One region of the Comamonas sp. UBA7840 genome, then DNA from elsewhere that is predicted to be linked to it. Evidence: riboswitches for the same ligand, from Rfam matches in the RefSeq annotation. Region 1 holds a riboswitch; each other region holds the start of a gene.
The links. Region 1 has a riboswitch for cobalamin ahead of B3R00_RS01730 (TonB-dependent receptor domain-containing protein). Riboswitches for the same ligand answer to the same signal wherever they lie in the genome.
Positions count from the first base shown of each region.

Region 1 (5,561 bases):
GCCCGGCAAAATGCCCCACATGGGCAAAGCCTCGCCTTGCGCCGTGTGAATGCTGTGCCCCAAGGCCAGCATGCCACCACACTCCGCCCACACGGCCTTGCCAGCTTGCACATGGGCCTGCAGGTCGGCCTGCAAGCCTGTGTTGGCGGCCAGCTTGTGGGCGTGCAGTTCAGGATAGCCGCCGGGCAGCCATACGGCATCACATGCGGGCAAGCGCTCTGCGGCCAACGGAGAGAAAAACACCAGCTTCGCTCCCATGGCCTGCAAGCAATCCAGGTTGGCCGGGTAGATAAAACTGAATGCGGCATCACTGGCTACCGCGACCGTGCGACCTTGCAACCAAGGCTCAATCTGCGGCGTGGGCGCACCGGCATCCAACGCAAAGTCCACCGACCAGCGTTGCCAGTCCTCCCACGGCATTTGGCCCAATCGGGTATCCGCCAGCGCATCGGCTGCCGCATTCAGGCGCGCCATGGCATCGGGCAACTCGTGCGCCGCCACCAGGCCCAAGTGGCGCTCTGGCAGCAGTTGCGCGTCTTTGCCCTCGCCCATCCGTTGCAATGCTCCCAGCCACACCGCAGGATCGCGCAAACTGGCTTGCAACATCTGTGCATGCATGCTGCTGCCCACCCGGTTGGCCAGCACGCCCGCCCACGGCACATTCGGCTGGTACTGCTGCATGCCCAACACCACCGCACCAAAGCTGCCAGCCATGGCCGAAGCATCCATGACCAACAACACCGGAATGCCCAGCTGGGCTGCCAGGTCGGCGGCTGTGGGGCTGCCATCAAACAGCCCCATCACACCTTCGATCAAGATCACATCGGCCTGCGCTGCCGCCGCATGCAGGCGTGCACGCACCTCGGGCATGCCGACCATCCAGCCATCCAGGTTGTGCACCGTGGCACCACTGGCCAGTTGGTGCCAGTAAGGGTCCAGATAATCAGGCCCGCACTTGAACACACGCACACGCCGGCCTTGGCGCGTATGCCATCGCGCCAGCGCCGCAGTGACGGTGGTTTTACCTTGCCCAGAAGCGGGTGCAGCCACCAAGAGTGCTACACAAGCGTGTGTGTCAGAAGAGCGTGTCATAACCAGCGAAGAGGAAATTAGAAAAATTAGCTGCGTTGGGGAGACTGCGTCATGCAATCTCCATGGTGCCGTACACCAAAGGCTGTATGCCTTGGGTGTACCTGATGGCGCTTATTGGGGCATCCACTTCAAGCCGACATAGAAAGTGCGGCCCGCCGTGGCGTAGTCATTGGCCAAGGTGTAGTGACGATCGAGCGCATTGTCCAGCCGCGCTGTCAAGGTAAAGTCCTTAGTGATGGACTTGGACGCTGACAGGTTCAACAAGGTATAACCCGCCAAAATCTTGGCATCACCTTCCTTGTCATGACGGCGGCTGGCCATTTGCACTTCGGCACCAACATCCCACGCATGCACCACGGTATCGGCACCCACTGTCACAAAACGCTGTGAGCGCCGCGTCAACAAATTGCCGGTTTTCTCGTTGCGCGGATTCTGAAAGTCCACCGATCCATGCCATTTGACGGCACCGAACCGGTAAGCACCGGCCAAGGTGATCCCTTCCAGCATGGCTTGATCGACATTCTGGTAACACGAAGATTGGCCGCATAGGCCGCCACCGCTGTAGGCCACCATGTTGGTGAGCTTGTTGCGGTACGCTGTGGCAGACGCGAAGTTGTCACCCTGCCCCCAGCGCAGCATGAGTTCTTTGTTGTTACTTTCTTCAGGCTTGAGCGTTGCGTCGCCGTAAATCGAGAAGCGCTGGTACAACGTAGGCACACGGAATGCGGTTCCCATGGACGCACTGATACGCCACTGTGGGGCGAAGTCCCAGCCATACGCCGCACTGCCAGTGGTTTTGCCACCAAATTCACTGTCCTTGTCATGGCGCGCATTAAGTTGCCAACTGTGGCTGCCCATGCGAAAGCCATAACCCAGCGCGAGCGCATCCTGATGCCGAGACTGCTCACCACTTTGAACCTTGGGATTGGTGAACTGGTCTTCACGCCGCTCTACCGATGCAGTGAGCTTCTGGTGCCTGCTGAGCTGGAAGTCGTTTTGCCACAAATAGGTATTCAAGCGGGTTTGGGTCTTCTCATTGGAGGGCAGCAACCGATAGTCGTCACTCGAGGTGTTCACCGTCACGGTGCTGCTGTATGCCGGCGACCACTGCGCGATCCAACTAGCGCCCACGCTTTGCATATCGCGCTTGTACTGCGCGTTATCTTTTTTCGTGCCGTTGTCGTAATCGCTGCGGCTGTCGGTCTTCATCCATTGCGCCTGAAGACGATGTGCCGCATTGATTTGCAAGCCCAGCTTGGCATTCAGGGCCGTGCGGCTGTAGCCATCCTTATCAGGATCTGCTTTGGCAACGGTTTTGGAGTTAAAGCCTTCGCTCCCTTCGCGCAGTGCGGACACGCTGTAATCCCACACCCCAGTGGCACCACTCACACCTGCCTCAGTGCGGTAAGTGCCATGGGTGCCATAGCCAACGCCGACAAACGGCTGAACGCCCGCTTCTCCTTGCTTGGTGAATAACAAAATCACGCCCGCCATCGAGTCAGAGCCGTAAACGGCAGCCGCCGGGCCCCGCAATATTTCGACACGATCAATCAGCGCCAGCGGTATGTTCTGCCAAGTCACCCCGCCACTGGTGGTTTGGCTGTCTAGACGTACCCCATCCAGATACACCGCCGTGTACTGCGTATTGGCACCCCGCACAAAGACGTTGGTGGTCGTAAAGGGGCCCCCAGTGGTAGTGATTTGGACGCCAGGCTGGCGTGAGAGCAGTTCAGCCACACTGTTCGATCCGCTGCGCTCAATCGCAGTGCGATCGACCACAGTCACATCGGCCAACACATCAGACAATCGCTGCTCCGCACGAGTGGCTGAAACCACCACCTCGTCCATAGAAGCAGCCACCGCCGGCGAACCAGGCACACCAAAAGCTGCAGCTGCCAATGCCACAGGACGCAAGGACAAGGCAGCACCGTGCAGGCGCTGCGCTACAAACAAAATCATTGGAAATTTTCGAGAAAACACCCGAGCCGACCTCCCCGCCGACCATGGGTAACACCGTACCCACATGCGTGGGCACACCGATGTTGGCCGGTATCCGGGCTGGCTCCTCAACACCATCGCCTTCCCAAATGCTTGTTCAAGGCACTCAGTGGCTTATGAGATGGTGTGTGCGTTACGTGCTAACGCCAAGAACTCACCGTTGCGGGGGCAGCGCAGGCTAGGAAGTGCTGAAGGCCAGCATCTCCACCCTGCTTCTCGTTGAACTGCAACCTGTGAACCAAGTTGCGGGCACCAACATATAGGCGCTGATTCTAATCACCCAAAACACATCTCAAACAGTAGTGCCCCTCAAGCCGCGAATACTCTACTGACTTCTAAGCTGAGTCATTGACAGCTTGAAACAAGCTTTTGTGGCCATAACCCGTGATCTGCCATAAATTTGCAATTCTCTCTGAGGGGGGCGCCCTACAATTGCGAGCATCCATGACGACGACATCCATTCTTGACCCCGTTGCTGAGCGCGTAGAGCTGCTGCTAACCAAGTACGAGGCTTTGGTGCAGACCAACCGCCTGCTCACCGAAGAAATTGAAGCTGTGCGCAAAGAGCGTGACTCCTTGCAATCTCGCCTCAAAGCAGCGCGTGCGCGCGTGGATGACTTGATCGAACGATTACCAGCCAACCGGGAGGCGTCTTGAGCCAGCTAGACACGCAAATCCTGCACCAACACTACGTGCTCTCCTGCCCAGATGGGCGAGAAGCACAGCTGTTAGAAGCTGTTGAGCGCGTGGATCAGCAATTTCAGCAGATGCTCGACACCACCAAGCTGCGCTCTAGAGAGCGTGTGGGTGTTTTGCTGGCTGTGAATTTGGCTTTTGAAAATTTGGAGCTTCGCCAACAACTCCAAGCCTTGCAGCAGCAGTTAACGCAACTGCAAGGCACCACGGATACAGCCCAAGCGGATGCTCAAGCAGAGCGCCTGCAAAACCTTGAAGCCCAACTGGCTCAGGAGCATGCAGCCGCCCGCCAGCTCACCCTGCGCCTGGATGAAGCGCTAGCTCTGCACGAAAAACCCACCACACCAACCAGCACAGAAGCTGCCTTGCAAGACCTTGCTGCCCCACCCGAGGCAAAAGAAGTCGCCGAGAGCTTGGTCACCAATTTAGACAACGCGAGTGAAGTGGACTTGCCTTTCGCAGTCCCTGAAAACCAGTAAAATCAGAACCGTCTGCAATCCGCCGGGCTTTATATTGCCTTGAACCAATGCTCATTGAGCACGGGCTTGATACATTGCCTAGCAAGCGTGATCGTCTCGCGTCAGACGAACCCAACGCTAGGTTGCTCTCGCCCACCTGAACCCCCGGTTCAGGTTGAGGGCTCGGCGGTTTTGCAGACACCTTCTCGGCGCATCTGCCACATTCCCAAAAAATTAACGGCACCACACTGATGGCTTGTAGATCAAGTCCATCCACAGTGCCCATAGTGACACAGCTACCAACATCAGGCCTGCTGCGCGTGTACCCCAGTCTGCACGCCAGCGCCCCACTCTGCCACTGAGCCAGCGCCAAGCAAAAGGTGCACCTGCCAGCCATAATGCCCCACCGACGGCAAATGCAACCATGCTGACCGCACCCGCCCAGACAGCACCGCTTAAGGCGGCCACCAAGATAGCGGAATACAGCAGCCCACAAGGCATGAACGCCCAGGACATGCCTGCAAAAAGCGCTCCACCGCGCATCGAAAGTACTGGCTGCACCTTCTGCCACATAGCCCGGCCAGCTCGCTCCAGCCAAGCTGGCTGCTGGCCTTGGAATAGCATCAACAGCCCCCAGGCCAAAATCGCCAAGTGCATCACCACCCACACCGGGTGCAAGGCAGAAGTTTGATCAGAAAACCATGCTACCTGCTCCATGGCAAAAGCAGAAATGGCTCCTAAAACACCGTAGCCAGCCAGACGGCCCATATGGAATTGAAGCGCACTCCAGTTCCATGCCGAGGTGTGCCACGACAACTTGCCGTGCATTTGCACCGCCGTGCCATGGCCTTGAATGACGGCATGACAAGGGGCTGCACACATGGCAAGACAATGGGGCCCTCCCACGAGCCCCATAAAGAAAGCGGTCCAAAGCAAAGAAAAAGTCATAGGGATCAGATGATCCGCGAGAACCTGGCTCTGTTGCGGTCTGCTTGCAAATAACGGTCAAAGACCAAGGCTACGCCGCGCACAAAGAACCAGCCTTTGGCAGTCACCGTGAGGCAGTCGTCTGTAATTTCTACCAAACCTTCGTCTTGCTGTGCTGCCAAAGCTTCGATTTCAGCAGCAAAGTACTGTTTGAAATCAATCAGCCAAGCACTGTTGATAGATTCAAAAAACAGCTCGCCCTGGCACATGATAGTCATGATGACGGCACGGCGAATCGTATCGTCACGGGTCAACGCGAGCCCACGGACAACAGGCAGCCGCCCCTGATCCAGAAGGTCGTAATACTCTTCCAACGTCTTGGCATTTTGG
Region 1 is NZ_DLTI01000008.1:34,057-39,617, reverse strand. Features, by position in the region: gene B3R00_RS01735 (cobyrinate a,c-diamide synthase) at 1-1,092, opposite strand, end outside; gene B3R00_RS01730 (TonB-dependent receptor domain-containing protein) at 1,204-3,051, opposite strand; cobalamin riboswitch at 3,120-3,362, opposite strand; gene B3R00_RS01725 (DUF904 domain-containing protein) at 3,535-3,747, shown strand; gene B3R00_RS01720 (cell division protein ZapA) at 3,744-4,265, shown strand; gene B3R00_RS01715 (sulfite exporter TauE/SafE family protein) at 4,479-5,192, opposite strand; gene hemN (oxygen-independent coproporphyrinogen III oxidase) at 5,198-5,561, opposite strand, start outside.

Region 2 (5,561 bases), on a different contig from region 1:
GAGCCCAGATTGCAGGAGATGTCGTTGCCAATTTCCTCGTAGTTGAGGTCTTCGTTCAGCACCGAGGGGGTGTTGACCTGCAAGATCTCCGAGCACAGGTTGGACATGTTGATGCGCCCGGCAATCGGGTTGGCACGGTTGGCCGTGTCTTCAAACAGGATGTAGGGGTAGCCGGACTCGAACTGGATTTCCGCGATGGTCTGGAAGAACTCGCGCGCCTTGATCTTGGTTTTTTTGATGCGCGGGTCATCCACCATGGCCTTGTAGTGCTCGGTCACCGAGATATCGGCAAACGGCTTGCCGTAGACGCGCTCCACGTCGTAGGGCGAGAACAAGTACATGTCCTCGTTTTTCTTGGCCAGCTCAAAGGTGATGTCAGGAATCACCACGCCCAGTGACAGCGTCTTGATGCGGATCTTTTCGTCGGCGTTTTCTCGCTTGGTGTCCAGAAAACGCATGATGTCCGGGTGGTGGGCATTCAAATACACCGCACCTGCGCCTTGGCGTGCACCCAGCTGGTTGGCATAAGAGAAACCGTCTTCCAGCAACTTCATCACGGGAATGACGCCAGAGGACTGGTTTTCAATACCCTTGATAGGGGCACCCAGCTCGCGCAGATTGCTCAGCAGCAATGCCACGCCACCGCCGCGCTTGGACAGTTGCAGGGCCGAGTTGATGCCGCGGCCAATGCTTTCCATGTTGTCTTCCAGGCGCAGCAAGAAGCAAGACACCAGCTCGCCACGCTGGCGCTTGCCGGCGTTCAGAAAGGTGGGGGTGGCAGGCTGAAAGCGGCCCGCGATGATCTCGCCCATCAGCTTCATGGCCAGCTTTTCATCACCACGCGCCAGGGCCAAGGAGACCATCACCACGCGGTCTTCGAAGCGCTCCAGATAGCGCTTGCCGTCACGTGTTTTCAGGGTGTAGGCCGTGTAGTACTTGTAGGCGCCCAAGAACGTGGGAAAGCGAAACTTCTTGGCATAGGCGGCCTTGAAGATAGCCTCCACAAAGGCGGGGGTGTAGGCATCCAGCACCTCGCCTTCGTAATAGTCTTCGGAGCGCAGGTAGTCCAGCTTTTCTTCCAGCGAGTGGAAGAACACGGTGTTTTGGTTGACGTGCTGCAGAAAATATTGGCGTGCTGCCATGCGATCCGCATCAAACTGAATTTGGCCTTTGTCATCCGGCAAATTCAGCATGGCATTCAGCGCGTGAAAGTCCAGCTTGGTCGAAGTAGGGGTCATGGGGGTCATAACGCAGCGTCCAAGACGTTGGGAATAGGGTTAATGAGAAAGTGTTGGTCGATGTGCTGCAGGCGCTGCCAATCTGTGCTGGTGCCAGCCATCTCCACGCGGTGCAGCAAAGGCACTTGGCATTTGTGCGCAATCACGTCACCGGCTTGCGCAAAGGCAGTGCCGAAGTTGCGATCACCGCAGGCCACCACGGCGCGCAACCACTGGCGACGCTCCGGCGCGTTCAAAAAACGGATCACCGCCTTGGGTACGGCGCCTTTGCCTGCGGCATCACCAAAAGACGGTGTGACCAAGATGAAGGGGCTGGTGATGACGGGCATGTCGTCTTCCACCAGGAGCGGAATGCGCGCACCGGCCAGCCCGGCATTGCGCAGCAGTCGTTCGGTATTGCCAGTTTTGGAGGAGTAGAAGACCCAGCGCGCCATCTCAGGCGGTGGTCAGCGCGGAAAGGCGGTCAGGGCGGAAGCCACTCCAGTGCTCTTCTCCAACTTGCACCACGGGCACTTGGCGGTAGCCCCAGGACTGAATCAGGGTGGCTGCAGCGGTGTCTTGCGTCACGTCGATGACTTCGTACTCGGTGCCTTGGCGGTCCAGAGTACGCATGGTCATGGAGCATTGAACGCAATTGGGTTTGGAGAAAATTTTGATCATGAAGCCTACAGGAACTACCAAAACGGGCGCGGTGCAGGGCTCAGATGCAAGTCAGCACGCATGACGGCGCATTGCGCAGCAAAAGGCTGCGCCAAAGCATATGCGTGCAGAAGATGTACTGCCACCCAGGCGACCCCGCCTGTACAGATAAAGAAAACGCGGCAGCTAGGGCTGCAAGCGTTGCGTGTTGGCCGGTATCCAGACTGTGGGTAGGGGTGACACTCCTTCCCGAAGAACAAACCTCAGTGGCTGTCCGTGTCACTTTGCGTGCAAGCCAAACTTGCAGCGCACCGCACTTACTGTTGCGGGGGCAGTTCAGGTTAGGGCGCAGAACGAAGCGCCTCCTGATTCCCGTTTAACACCGTGTCTGAGGAGCTCAGATTGGTGCACCAACGCGTTCAATTCTAAGCCGAATCGCCGGGGTAAATCGCCTGGTGAGTCAGCCGGAAGAGGCGTGCGCAAAGCGCGCCAAAGTGGTATGGGTGGAGCTATTGGTGCCGCACATTTTAGGCAGAGGTGAACTTTTTTATTTGAATTCACGGGCTTGCACCATGAAAGAGTGCAGGGCTCCCGAGTCACTTTCGTTGTTTCGGGAGCCCATATAAATTTGCTTGGCGCTGCCTTTGGGGCCTATCTTTATAGGGGTAATCGGTAAATTCTCCGAATACTCTTGCACCAGCCACCGATGCAGGGAAGTTCCCCCGCGTCCGCTGACCACCAGCTTGCCTCGTGATGTCAGTGGTTTCAATGGTTTTGTGCTTTTTGGGCGTGATGCCTGCAGGCAATAAAAACTGCTTCTAGATGCCCTGGCGCTCAATCGTCACAGGTTGTTTCTTTGTTTGGATGTTGTGGAGTGATATAGGGCTTGAAGTCCAGCTGGTGGTCGCTGGCTGCTACCAAAACTTATTCATAGTCAAACACTTTTTCACACTGCAGCCCCGGTTTGAACACCGGATCGGGGGGCAGCAAAACAATTTCAAAATCCAGCAAGGCGCCGATGCCGCCAAACTGAAATTTCTGGCGCATGTTCACATCCCCATCTGGCGATCGTTGCAACTAAGGCTTCTTCACCTTGAGCAGCCATTGGTAGCTCGGGTCAAACTCCATGCCAATGCGCAGCGTGCCACATTCGCCATGTGCAAACTGGGTCAAGCGTTCTTCGGCCAGTTGCAGCTGCGGCAATACCCGCTGGGCGCCAGTCCGCGACGCGTTTTCACTTTTCCAAAACCGGTGGCACCTGCCCGATTTGGAATGTGTATGAGGCCTTCACCCAGCCTGGCCGCATCTTGCCGCAATTGGCCAGCATGCCCGACGGACGTGTGTATCTCTGGGTGGCAAGATGTATTCAAAAGGTTGGGATTTTCGCAGCCTAGAGGCAATCACACCGATTGGCATTGGGTGCAAATTGTGTGAGCGCCGGTCGTGCCCCAGCGGGTTTTTCCTTTTGTAGACAAACCTTTGCATGTGAACGAAAACCAAGGAGGTTTTCGTTCCTTACACCTAGGGCGTGTCACCCAAGCTTGAGCAGGCCGTTGAAGGGTTTTGACAGGGATGCAAGGCAAGGCGCAGTAGTGGCGCAGCAAAACTGCAGCCTTGCCTGCCGCTACAACGCAGCAACCGCTCCAATTATTTAATCCTCTGTGGTGAAAGTTTTTTAGGGCAGTTCCATAAAGCTACCTCCATGCTCTGCTGCATGGGGGCCGGGGTGCATGCAGGCGCAGCATTCACGCCGTGCTTGGCGGGCCTTGTCAGGGTGGGGGTGGCGCCCCCACCCATACGTCAGAAAAATGTTGACAGCAGTGTGGACTCTGTCCAAGAGCTGAGCGCAAGGGCGATCCAAAGTAGGACAAGAGGTTCCGCCAGCGATCTGCTTAAAGCGTTTCACGATGTAGGAGATGTGACATCCGACATGGAATCAGTTGGCTGATGCTGACGCAATATCAATAGCCTAGCCGGCTGGCGTACAGGCCTGTACTTCTCTCCGCAACAGTTGGGCTAGGGTTTGCATGTACGACGGAGTTGGTGATTTATTAAAACAATGAATTGCGACTCTTAATAAATATTTACTTATTTGTTTGGTTCCTCTGGCTTCACTCGCAATGGCTTTCGTCCTCTCAGGAGTGCATCATGACTTTCCGCCTTAATCTTGATGATATTTCGCGCATCCTCACCAGCATTCAAGTCGCTGAGCAACACGTGCAGTCGGGGTATGAGAAACAGACCGATTTGATGGGTAACCCACTCAACAATCTGGTGCCACTCGGCTTGCGCACGGTCAGCGGCCAATACAACAATTTGGTCCATATTGAGTATGGTTCGGCTGACCAATTCATGCCGCGTTTGCTGACGCCAACGTTTCAAGACGCTGAAATCAACCCGCGAACTGGGCAATCGACTTCTTATGCGCAGACCTCGGGGAGCGTCTACGACTCACAGCCCCGCACAATTAGCAACCTTATTTCAGACCAATCCGCAAACAACCCAGCTGTGCTGGTTGCGGCTTTTACTGCATTAGGCTCAACAGATCCCTACGCTGATGCAGGCACCTATACCGCTGCACGCCAGGCTGCGCAGGATGCAGCCACTGCACTGCAGGTACTGCAGGATGCGATAGGTGGCGGCGCCGACTTGACTGCTTTGCAAGCGGCCTACGATGCTGCTGCGCTACAGGCCAGTGCCGATCGTACAGCTGCCTCAAATGCCCAGGCAGCAGCTGATGCAATCAACGATGGTGCAGAAACCAGCCTCGCCACTGCACAGCAAAACCTCACGAATGCAATTGCGGCCGAAGCGGCGGCTGACATGGCTACAAGCGCGGCTGCTACACAACTCGTAGCTGCACAGAGCGCTCAGGCTGTCGCGCAGGGCGCATACAACGCCAAGCTTGGCGCGAGTAATGGGGCGCTGGCTAACCTCAACGCTACGAATAGTCTGTTGACGACCTCGACCGAAGCAATTACTGCTGCACAGGCTATTTGGGCGAACTTGGTGGCAACAAATGCCTCGCCAGCGGACATCGCTGCGCAAGAGGCTTTGATTACGCAACTTGAAGCAGCAAAAAATCTGGTGACTTCGTTGCAGACCAATGCTCAGGCCGCCTACAACCAAGCGGCCGCGGAAACGGCTACAGCGCTAACTAGCTTGCAGGGCGCGCAGGATGTTACGGCAGTAGCCATTAATGCTGTGGCTGCTGCTGCTCTGGCTGAGACTGCTGCTGAAGAACAAGTAGGGGCTGCCCAAGATGCAGTCGATGCTGCTCAGGCTGCGCTGGTGCAGGCCAATGCTGACGCTGCCGCAGCGCTGCAACAAGCCTTGGTTTTGGATGCTACGGCAGATGCCTCTGAATCGGCTGCAGCCGCTGCGCTCAGCGCATTGCAGGCGGCCCAAGATGCTTCGTCTGTGACTGCCGAAGACCTTGCCGCTGCCCAGGCGCTGGCAGACAGCACGGCAGCAACTTTTGAGGGGTTGCCTGCGCAGATGGGGCTGGAGTTTGATGTCAACGACACAACGCTGTTCGTGCCCAACGTCATGCCTGACTTGGGGGACACGGCTCCTTTCAACAGCTTCCTCACTTTGTTTGGTCAGTTCTTCGATCACGGTCTGGATCTGGTCACCAAGGGTGGAAGCGGTACGGTTTACATACCTTTGCAGCCAGATGATCCG
Region 2 is NZ_DLTI01000041.1:129,055-134,615, reverse strand. Features, by position in the region: gene nrdE (class 1b ribonucleoside-diphosphate reductase subunit alpha) at 1-1,238, opposite strand, end outside; gene nrdI (class Ib ribonucleoside-diphosphate reductase assembly flavoprotein NrdI) at 1,244-1,672, opposite strand; gene nrdH (glutaredoxin-like protein NrdH) at 1,674-1,898, opposite strand; cobalamin riboswitch at 2,071-2,307, opposite strand; gene B3R00_RS15310 (hypothetical protein) at 2,802-2,924, opposite strand; gene B3R00_RS15305 (hypothetical protein) at 2,955-3,080, opposite strand; partial or broken gene B3R00_RS15300 (short-chain fatty acyl-CoA regulator family protein) at 3,092-3,422, shown strand; gene B3R00_RS15295 (peroxidase family protein) at 4,026-5,561, shown strand, end outside.
Region 2: another riboswitch for cobalamin. It lies ahead of nrdH (glutaredoxin-like protein NrdH); the one in region 1 lies ahead of B3R00_RS01730 (TonB-dependent receptor domain-containing protein).

Region 3 (5,561 bases), on a different contig from region 1:
CCTGCTATGCACGCCGAGCTGGCCCAGGTAGACCCGGAAACCGCCGCCCGCCTGGCCCCCGCGGACAGCCAGCGCATTCAGCGTGCGCTAGAAGTGTGGCAGGTGTCCGGCCAGCCACTGTCGAGTTTTCACAATACAAAAAAGAGAGCTGCTGACGCAGAGCCTGCTTTCGATTGCACGCTTTTTTCCTTAGAACCCAATGACCGTGCCTGGCTGCACGCGCGCATTGCACAGCGCTACGACGCCATGCTGCAAGCAGGTTTTATCGACGAGGTGAAAGCCCTGCGCGCCCGCGGCGACCTGAACCCTGACCTGCCCAGCATGCGCTGTGTGGGCTACCGCCAAGTCTGGGAAGAGCTGGACTGGCAAGCGCGCAAAGGCACGCCCGACATCAATACGCACCTGGTGCGCGAAAAAGGCATTGCTGCTACGCGCCAACTGGCCAAGCGCCAAATCACCTGGCTGCGCAGCATGCCCCAGCGCCACCCGATTGCGTGTGACGACCCTCTGGCCACCATGAACGTGGTGCAAGCGGCCTTGGCCTGTATCCCACAGCGCGCGTAACGCAGACGCCCGGCCAAACCCCTGCACCCCAACCAAGCAAACCGAGGGCACCCAGGTTTGCAGAGCGTGCAAGGTATGCCCCCACCGACTACATACACATACACATGCGTATGCCAAGGCACGCGCCTGGATACGCCTGCTTACGCCACAGCCCGGGTGTTTCCGTTAGTCTTGACCCCAAAGGGCAAGCTATGAAACACCTTCACTTTCTTGGGATCGCCATCGCACTCACGCTGGGTGGCTGCGCGCACCGCGATTACTACCCCGCTTCTGATACGACCGCCAACACCCCCAGCGGCATCACGGTCTACGGGGAAGTCGATGCCAGCGTGGTGCATACGCGCTGAGTTTTTTCGCAACACCCATTCAGGCGACTAAGCTATCATCTCGCCGCTGCTCCATACAGGAGCAGTTTTTTCGTTATGGTGCCCAGCGCTTTTTCTAGCCTTGGGTTAAACGGGAAACAGGTGCGCCCTGTCCTTCGGAACTGGCAAAACCTGTGCTGCCCCCGCAACGGTAAGTGCGACTAACTGCATCATGCAACCACTGGAACATCTGTTCTGGGAAGGGGATGCAGCTGTTACCCAACAACGCACAAGCCCGGAGACCGGCCAGAACGTATTCAGGCGGATTTGCTGCGGGGTGGCGGCGACGAGCGCTTTGCAGCACTTTGAATTTGAAATAGCCCCCATTTGCACAGCGAATTCATATGCAAACACCGTATTTGCGGGGACGCAAAACGGTTTGATGGACTCATTTCATGCCATTCCAGCTCTCTCCATGCACACTTGCCATGTGTACGCTTTTGTCTGCGGCCACCTTCAGCACCCAGGCACAAGACAAACTCAATGCGCCAGTTCTCGTGTCTGCAACACGCATTGACATGCAAGATCAAGACGCGCCTTACGCCTCTGAGATTCATACCCGCCAAGACATTAATCGCTCGGGAGCCACTTCGCTCTACGACTATCTGGCGCAGCAAACTTCATTGCAAATATTGCCCAGTTACGGCAATCGCTATACCCCACAAATCAGTATGCGCGGCTATGGCAACGACGGCAACCAGAACGTTGTGCTCACAGTCAACGGCCGCCGACTCAACAATGTAGACATGATGCCCCAGCTCATTGGCTCCATTTCATTGAGTGATATTGAGCGCATTGAAATCACCAAAGGCAGCGGCTCTGTGCTGTTTGGCGATGGCGCAACTGCAGGCACTATTCAGATCTATACCCAACCCCGCGACGGTGCTTCGCTGGAGACTTACGCAGGCAATTACGGCCAGCGCGGAGCGATTGCGTCTGTGGGCGTGGTGCGTGAAAAATTTGACCTATCTGCAACGCTGGACCACGGCAAGACCAATGGTTTGAGCGACCAAGACCCGTCAGGCCATACCGACAGCTCGGAGGCCAATACATGGCGCCTTGCCGCAGGCGTCCAACCCCTGAATGGGCTGCGCCTGGACGTGGAAGCAGGCGCATCCAATATTGATACCCGCTACCCCGGCTCCCTGACGCAGACCCAATTCGATGCCAACCCCGGCATGAATAAAGGCAGCAAGTACACGCACCAGAAATTAGAGACTGAGCACTGGAGCGTGGGGGCTGACTACCAAATCAACCAACAGTGGAAAGCCACGGCGCGCCGCCACAATGAACAGAAGTCTTCGGTCTATCGCCCTGCAACGTCAGGTACCGACTACGACTACATCTCCAACGAACTGGCGCTGCAATACACGCACGATGCATTCATCGTCAATGCAGGCATGCAAGACTTTGATGGCAAGGTCTCGCAAACCGCCAGCCGCACCCGCAAGCAAAATCGTGGCTTTTTCCTGCACGGCCAATACATGTGGGACGCTTGGACGCTTTCTGCGGGAGCGCGCACAGAGCAAGTCAAATACCGCTACCACGCGGTATCTGGCGAATCGCTTGCGTCGGATAAAGACCTGAATTCTTGGGAATTGGGCGCTAACCACAAGGTCTCTCAGCAACTGTCCGTGTTCGCGAACTACAGCGACGCTTTTGTCACTCCAGACATTGATCGTTTCTTTACGACCGATTGGTCAACGGGCATCACATCGTTCAATGGTTTTATTCAACCCGCCAAGGCCAAAACCTTGACGATCGGAGCCAACCACCAGACAGAAAGCAACCGCCTCAAAGTCTCTGCCTTCTATGCCAAGCTCAAGAACGAAATCTACCTAGAGCCGTTTGGCTACAAAAACACCAACATCGACAAATCGCACAAATACGGGATCGAAGTACAAGACCGCATCCAGATCACTCCACGCATCAGCGGCTTGATCAATTACGCGTGGACACGCGCGCTCATTGACCGCGAAAACGACGGTGCCGGCGCATTCAACGGCAAAGAAATACCTGGCGTTCCACGCCACAGCGTGGTGCTGGGTCTTAACGTGCGCGTCACTGAGCATGGCAACCTCAACCTGACGCACACATGGCGCAGCAGTACATGGGCAGCAGGCGACTTTGACAACAACAACAAACAAAAACAGCGTGCTTACCAAAGCACCGATGTCAGCTACCGCCACCAAGTGGCCAAACACTTGGAAATGTATGCGGGTGTGAGCAATCTTTTTGATCGCTCCAACGGCATGTGGGTGCGCGATGACGCCATCTACCCCATCAACTTTGAGCGCACTTGGAAGCTGGGCGCTCGCATAAGCTTCTAAGACTGCTGCATCGCTTGCTTGATATGGCAGCGCTATGTGCTGCATAAAAGCATAAAAAATAGCTGCCAGCGCAATCTACATCAGCGCTGGCAGCCATTTTTATCCCTCAAACACCCTGCCGCTGTTACGGCCCCTGCACCCGCAGGCCCCAAGGCCGCAACGGGGGTGCAGCGCCATTACTGGCCGTGTGCAGCCACTTCTTGGTCGACCTCGGCGTGAATTTTTTGCATCTGCGCCGAAGGTGCTTTGCCCATCAGGCTGACCACCACAATCGCTATCGACGACAGCACAAAACCGGGCACGATTTCATACAGGCGGAAGATGCCAACAACGTCCTTCATGGGCACGCCATAGCTCTTCCACAGCAGCACGGTGACAGCGCCCACCACCATGCCCGCCAGCGCGCCGTTGCGTGTCATGCGTTTCCACAGCACCGAGAACAGCACAATCGGCCCAAACGCGGCGCCAAAGCCAGCCCACGCGTAGCTCACCATGCCCAGCACCTTGGAGTTGGGGTCTTGCGCAATCACGATGGCCACCACGGCAATCGCAAACACCATGGCACGGCCAAACCACACCAGTTGCTGGTCGCTGGCGGTTTTGTTCAAGAAGGTTTTGTAGATGTCTTGCGTCAGCGCGCTGGAGCACACCAGCAACTGGCACGACAAGGTGGACATCACCGCCGCCAGCACCGCTGCCAGCAGCACGCCCGCCAGCCAGGGGTTGAACAGCAACTTGGTCACTTCCAGGAACACCGTTTCCGCGTTGGCGTTCACGCCTGCGGCAATCTCGGGGCGTGCGCCAAAGAAGGCAATGCCAAAAAAGCCCACGGCCACTGCACCACCCAGGCACAGCGCCATCCAGGTCATGCCAATGCGGCGGGCCTTGGGAATGGTTTTGACCGACTCTGCCGCCATGAAGCGCACCAAGATGTGCGGCTGGCCAAAGTAGCCCAGGCCCCAGGCCAGCAGCGAGACGATGGCAATCACATCCAGATTGGCCACCATGTCAAACGCGCCGGGGCGTGCGGTTGCAATCACCGCAGCCGATGCGGCCACGCCGCCATCGGCGTAAATCACCATCAAGGGCGCCAGGATCAGCGCCGTAATCATCAGGGCCGCCTGAATGGTGTCCGTCCAACTCACGGCCAAAAAGCCGCCGATGAACACATAGGCCATGGTGGCCACCGCGCCCACCCACAGGGCGGTCTGGTAATCCATGCCAAACATCGACTCAAACAACCGCGCGCCCGCCACCACGCCCGAGGCGCAGTAAATGGTGAAGAACACCAAAATCACCACCGCCGTGACGATGCGCAGCAAGCTGCTTTGGTCTTCAAAACGGTTGGTGAAATAGTCGGGCAGCGTCAGCGCGTTGCCCACCTTCTCGGTGTACACCCGCAGGCGTGCCGCCACAAAGCGCCAGTTCAGCCAGGCACCCACGCACAGGCCCACGGCAATCCATGCCTCCGACAAACCTGTGAGAAACACCGCGCCGGGCAGGCCCATCAGCAGCCAGCCACTCATGTCCGATGCGCCCGCCGACAGCGCCGTCACCACACTGCCCAGGCTGCGACCGCCCAAAATGTAGTCCGACAAATTCTGGGTTGCGCGGTAGCCCAGCCATCCGATCAGCAGCATGCCAAACAGATAGATGGCAAACATCACCAGCGTTGGGGTGTTAGCGGTCATTCGTATCCTCCTCAATCTTGTAAATGGCTGCGGTGTCACCACCCCGCTCACCAGCGCTGCCACAGCGCGGGCACCCCCACTGCCGCATACCACCGACACAAGGAATCCGAACGAGGGCACGCTCCGCCGCCCCGTGCACCGGCGCCCTCACCATGGTGCAAACCCTCAATTGGAACAGGTGTTGCCCCGCGTGGCGCACACCAGTGCGCTATGCCGCCCGCTGGCCGTGGGTTTTGCAGCGCTGAGCGCGCCCCGCAAAGCACCCCTGTGCCAGCGTTTGTTGGCTGATTTAGGTACAGTCATGCCCCATACGCGCCTTGCGCGCACGCCGCCTTGAACGCCCCAGAACACCATGACCCAAGATAACGACCGCGCCTCTGAACTCAAAAAAATCGAAATGTGCGATGCCTGCGCCGGTATCCAGCGCAACTGGCGCAAAGCCCCCGGCCACGTCGAGCTGGCCCAGGGCGACAACTACAAGCGCGAGCGTGAAACCGGCACCGTCACCATCACCCGTTATGTCTGCGAGCGCTGCGGCACCAACTGGGAATATGAAAACGACAAAAAGAACATGCACGCAGGCTGGTCGCTCACGGGCCGCCGCCCCACCA
Region 3 is NZ_DLTI01000027.1:2,820-8,380, reverse strand. Features, by position in the region: gene miaA (tRNA (adenosine(37)-N6)-dimethylallyltransferase MiaA) at 1-564, shown strand, start outside; gene B3R00_RS10555 (hypothetical protein) at 756-911, shown strand; cobalamin riboswitch at 971-1,194, shown strand; gene B3R00_RS10550 (TonB-dependent receptor) at 1,448-3,259, shown strand; gene putP (sodium/proline symporter PutP) at 3,436-4,950, opposite strand; gene B3R00_RS10540 (hypothetical protein) at 5,303-5,561, shown strand, end outside.
Region 3: another riboswitch for cobalamin. It lies ahead of B3R00_RS10550 (TonB-dependent receptor); the one in region 1 lies ahead of B3R00_RS01730 (TonB-dependent receptor domain-containing protein).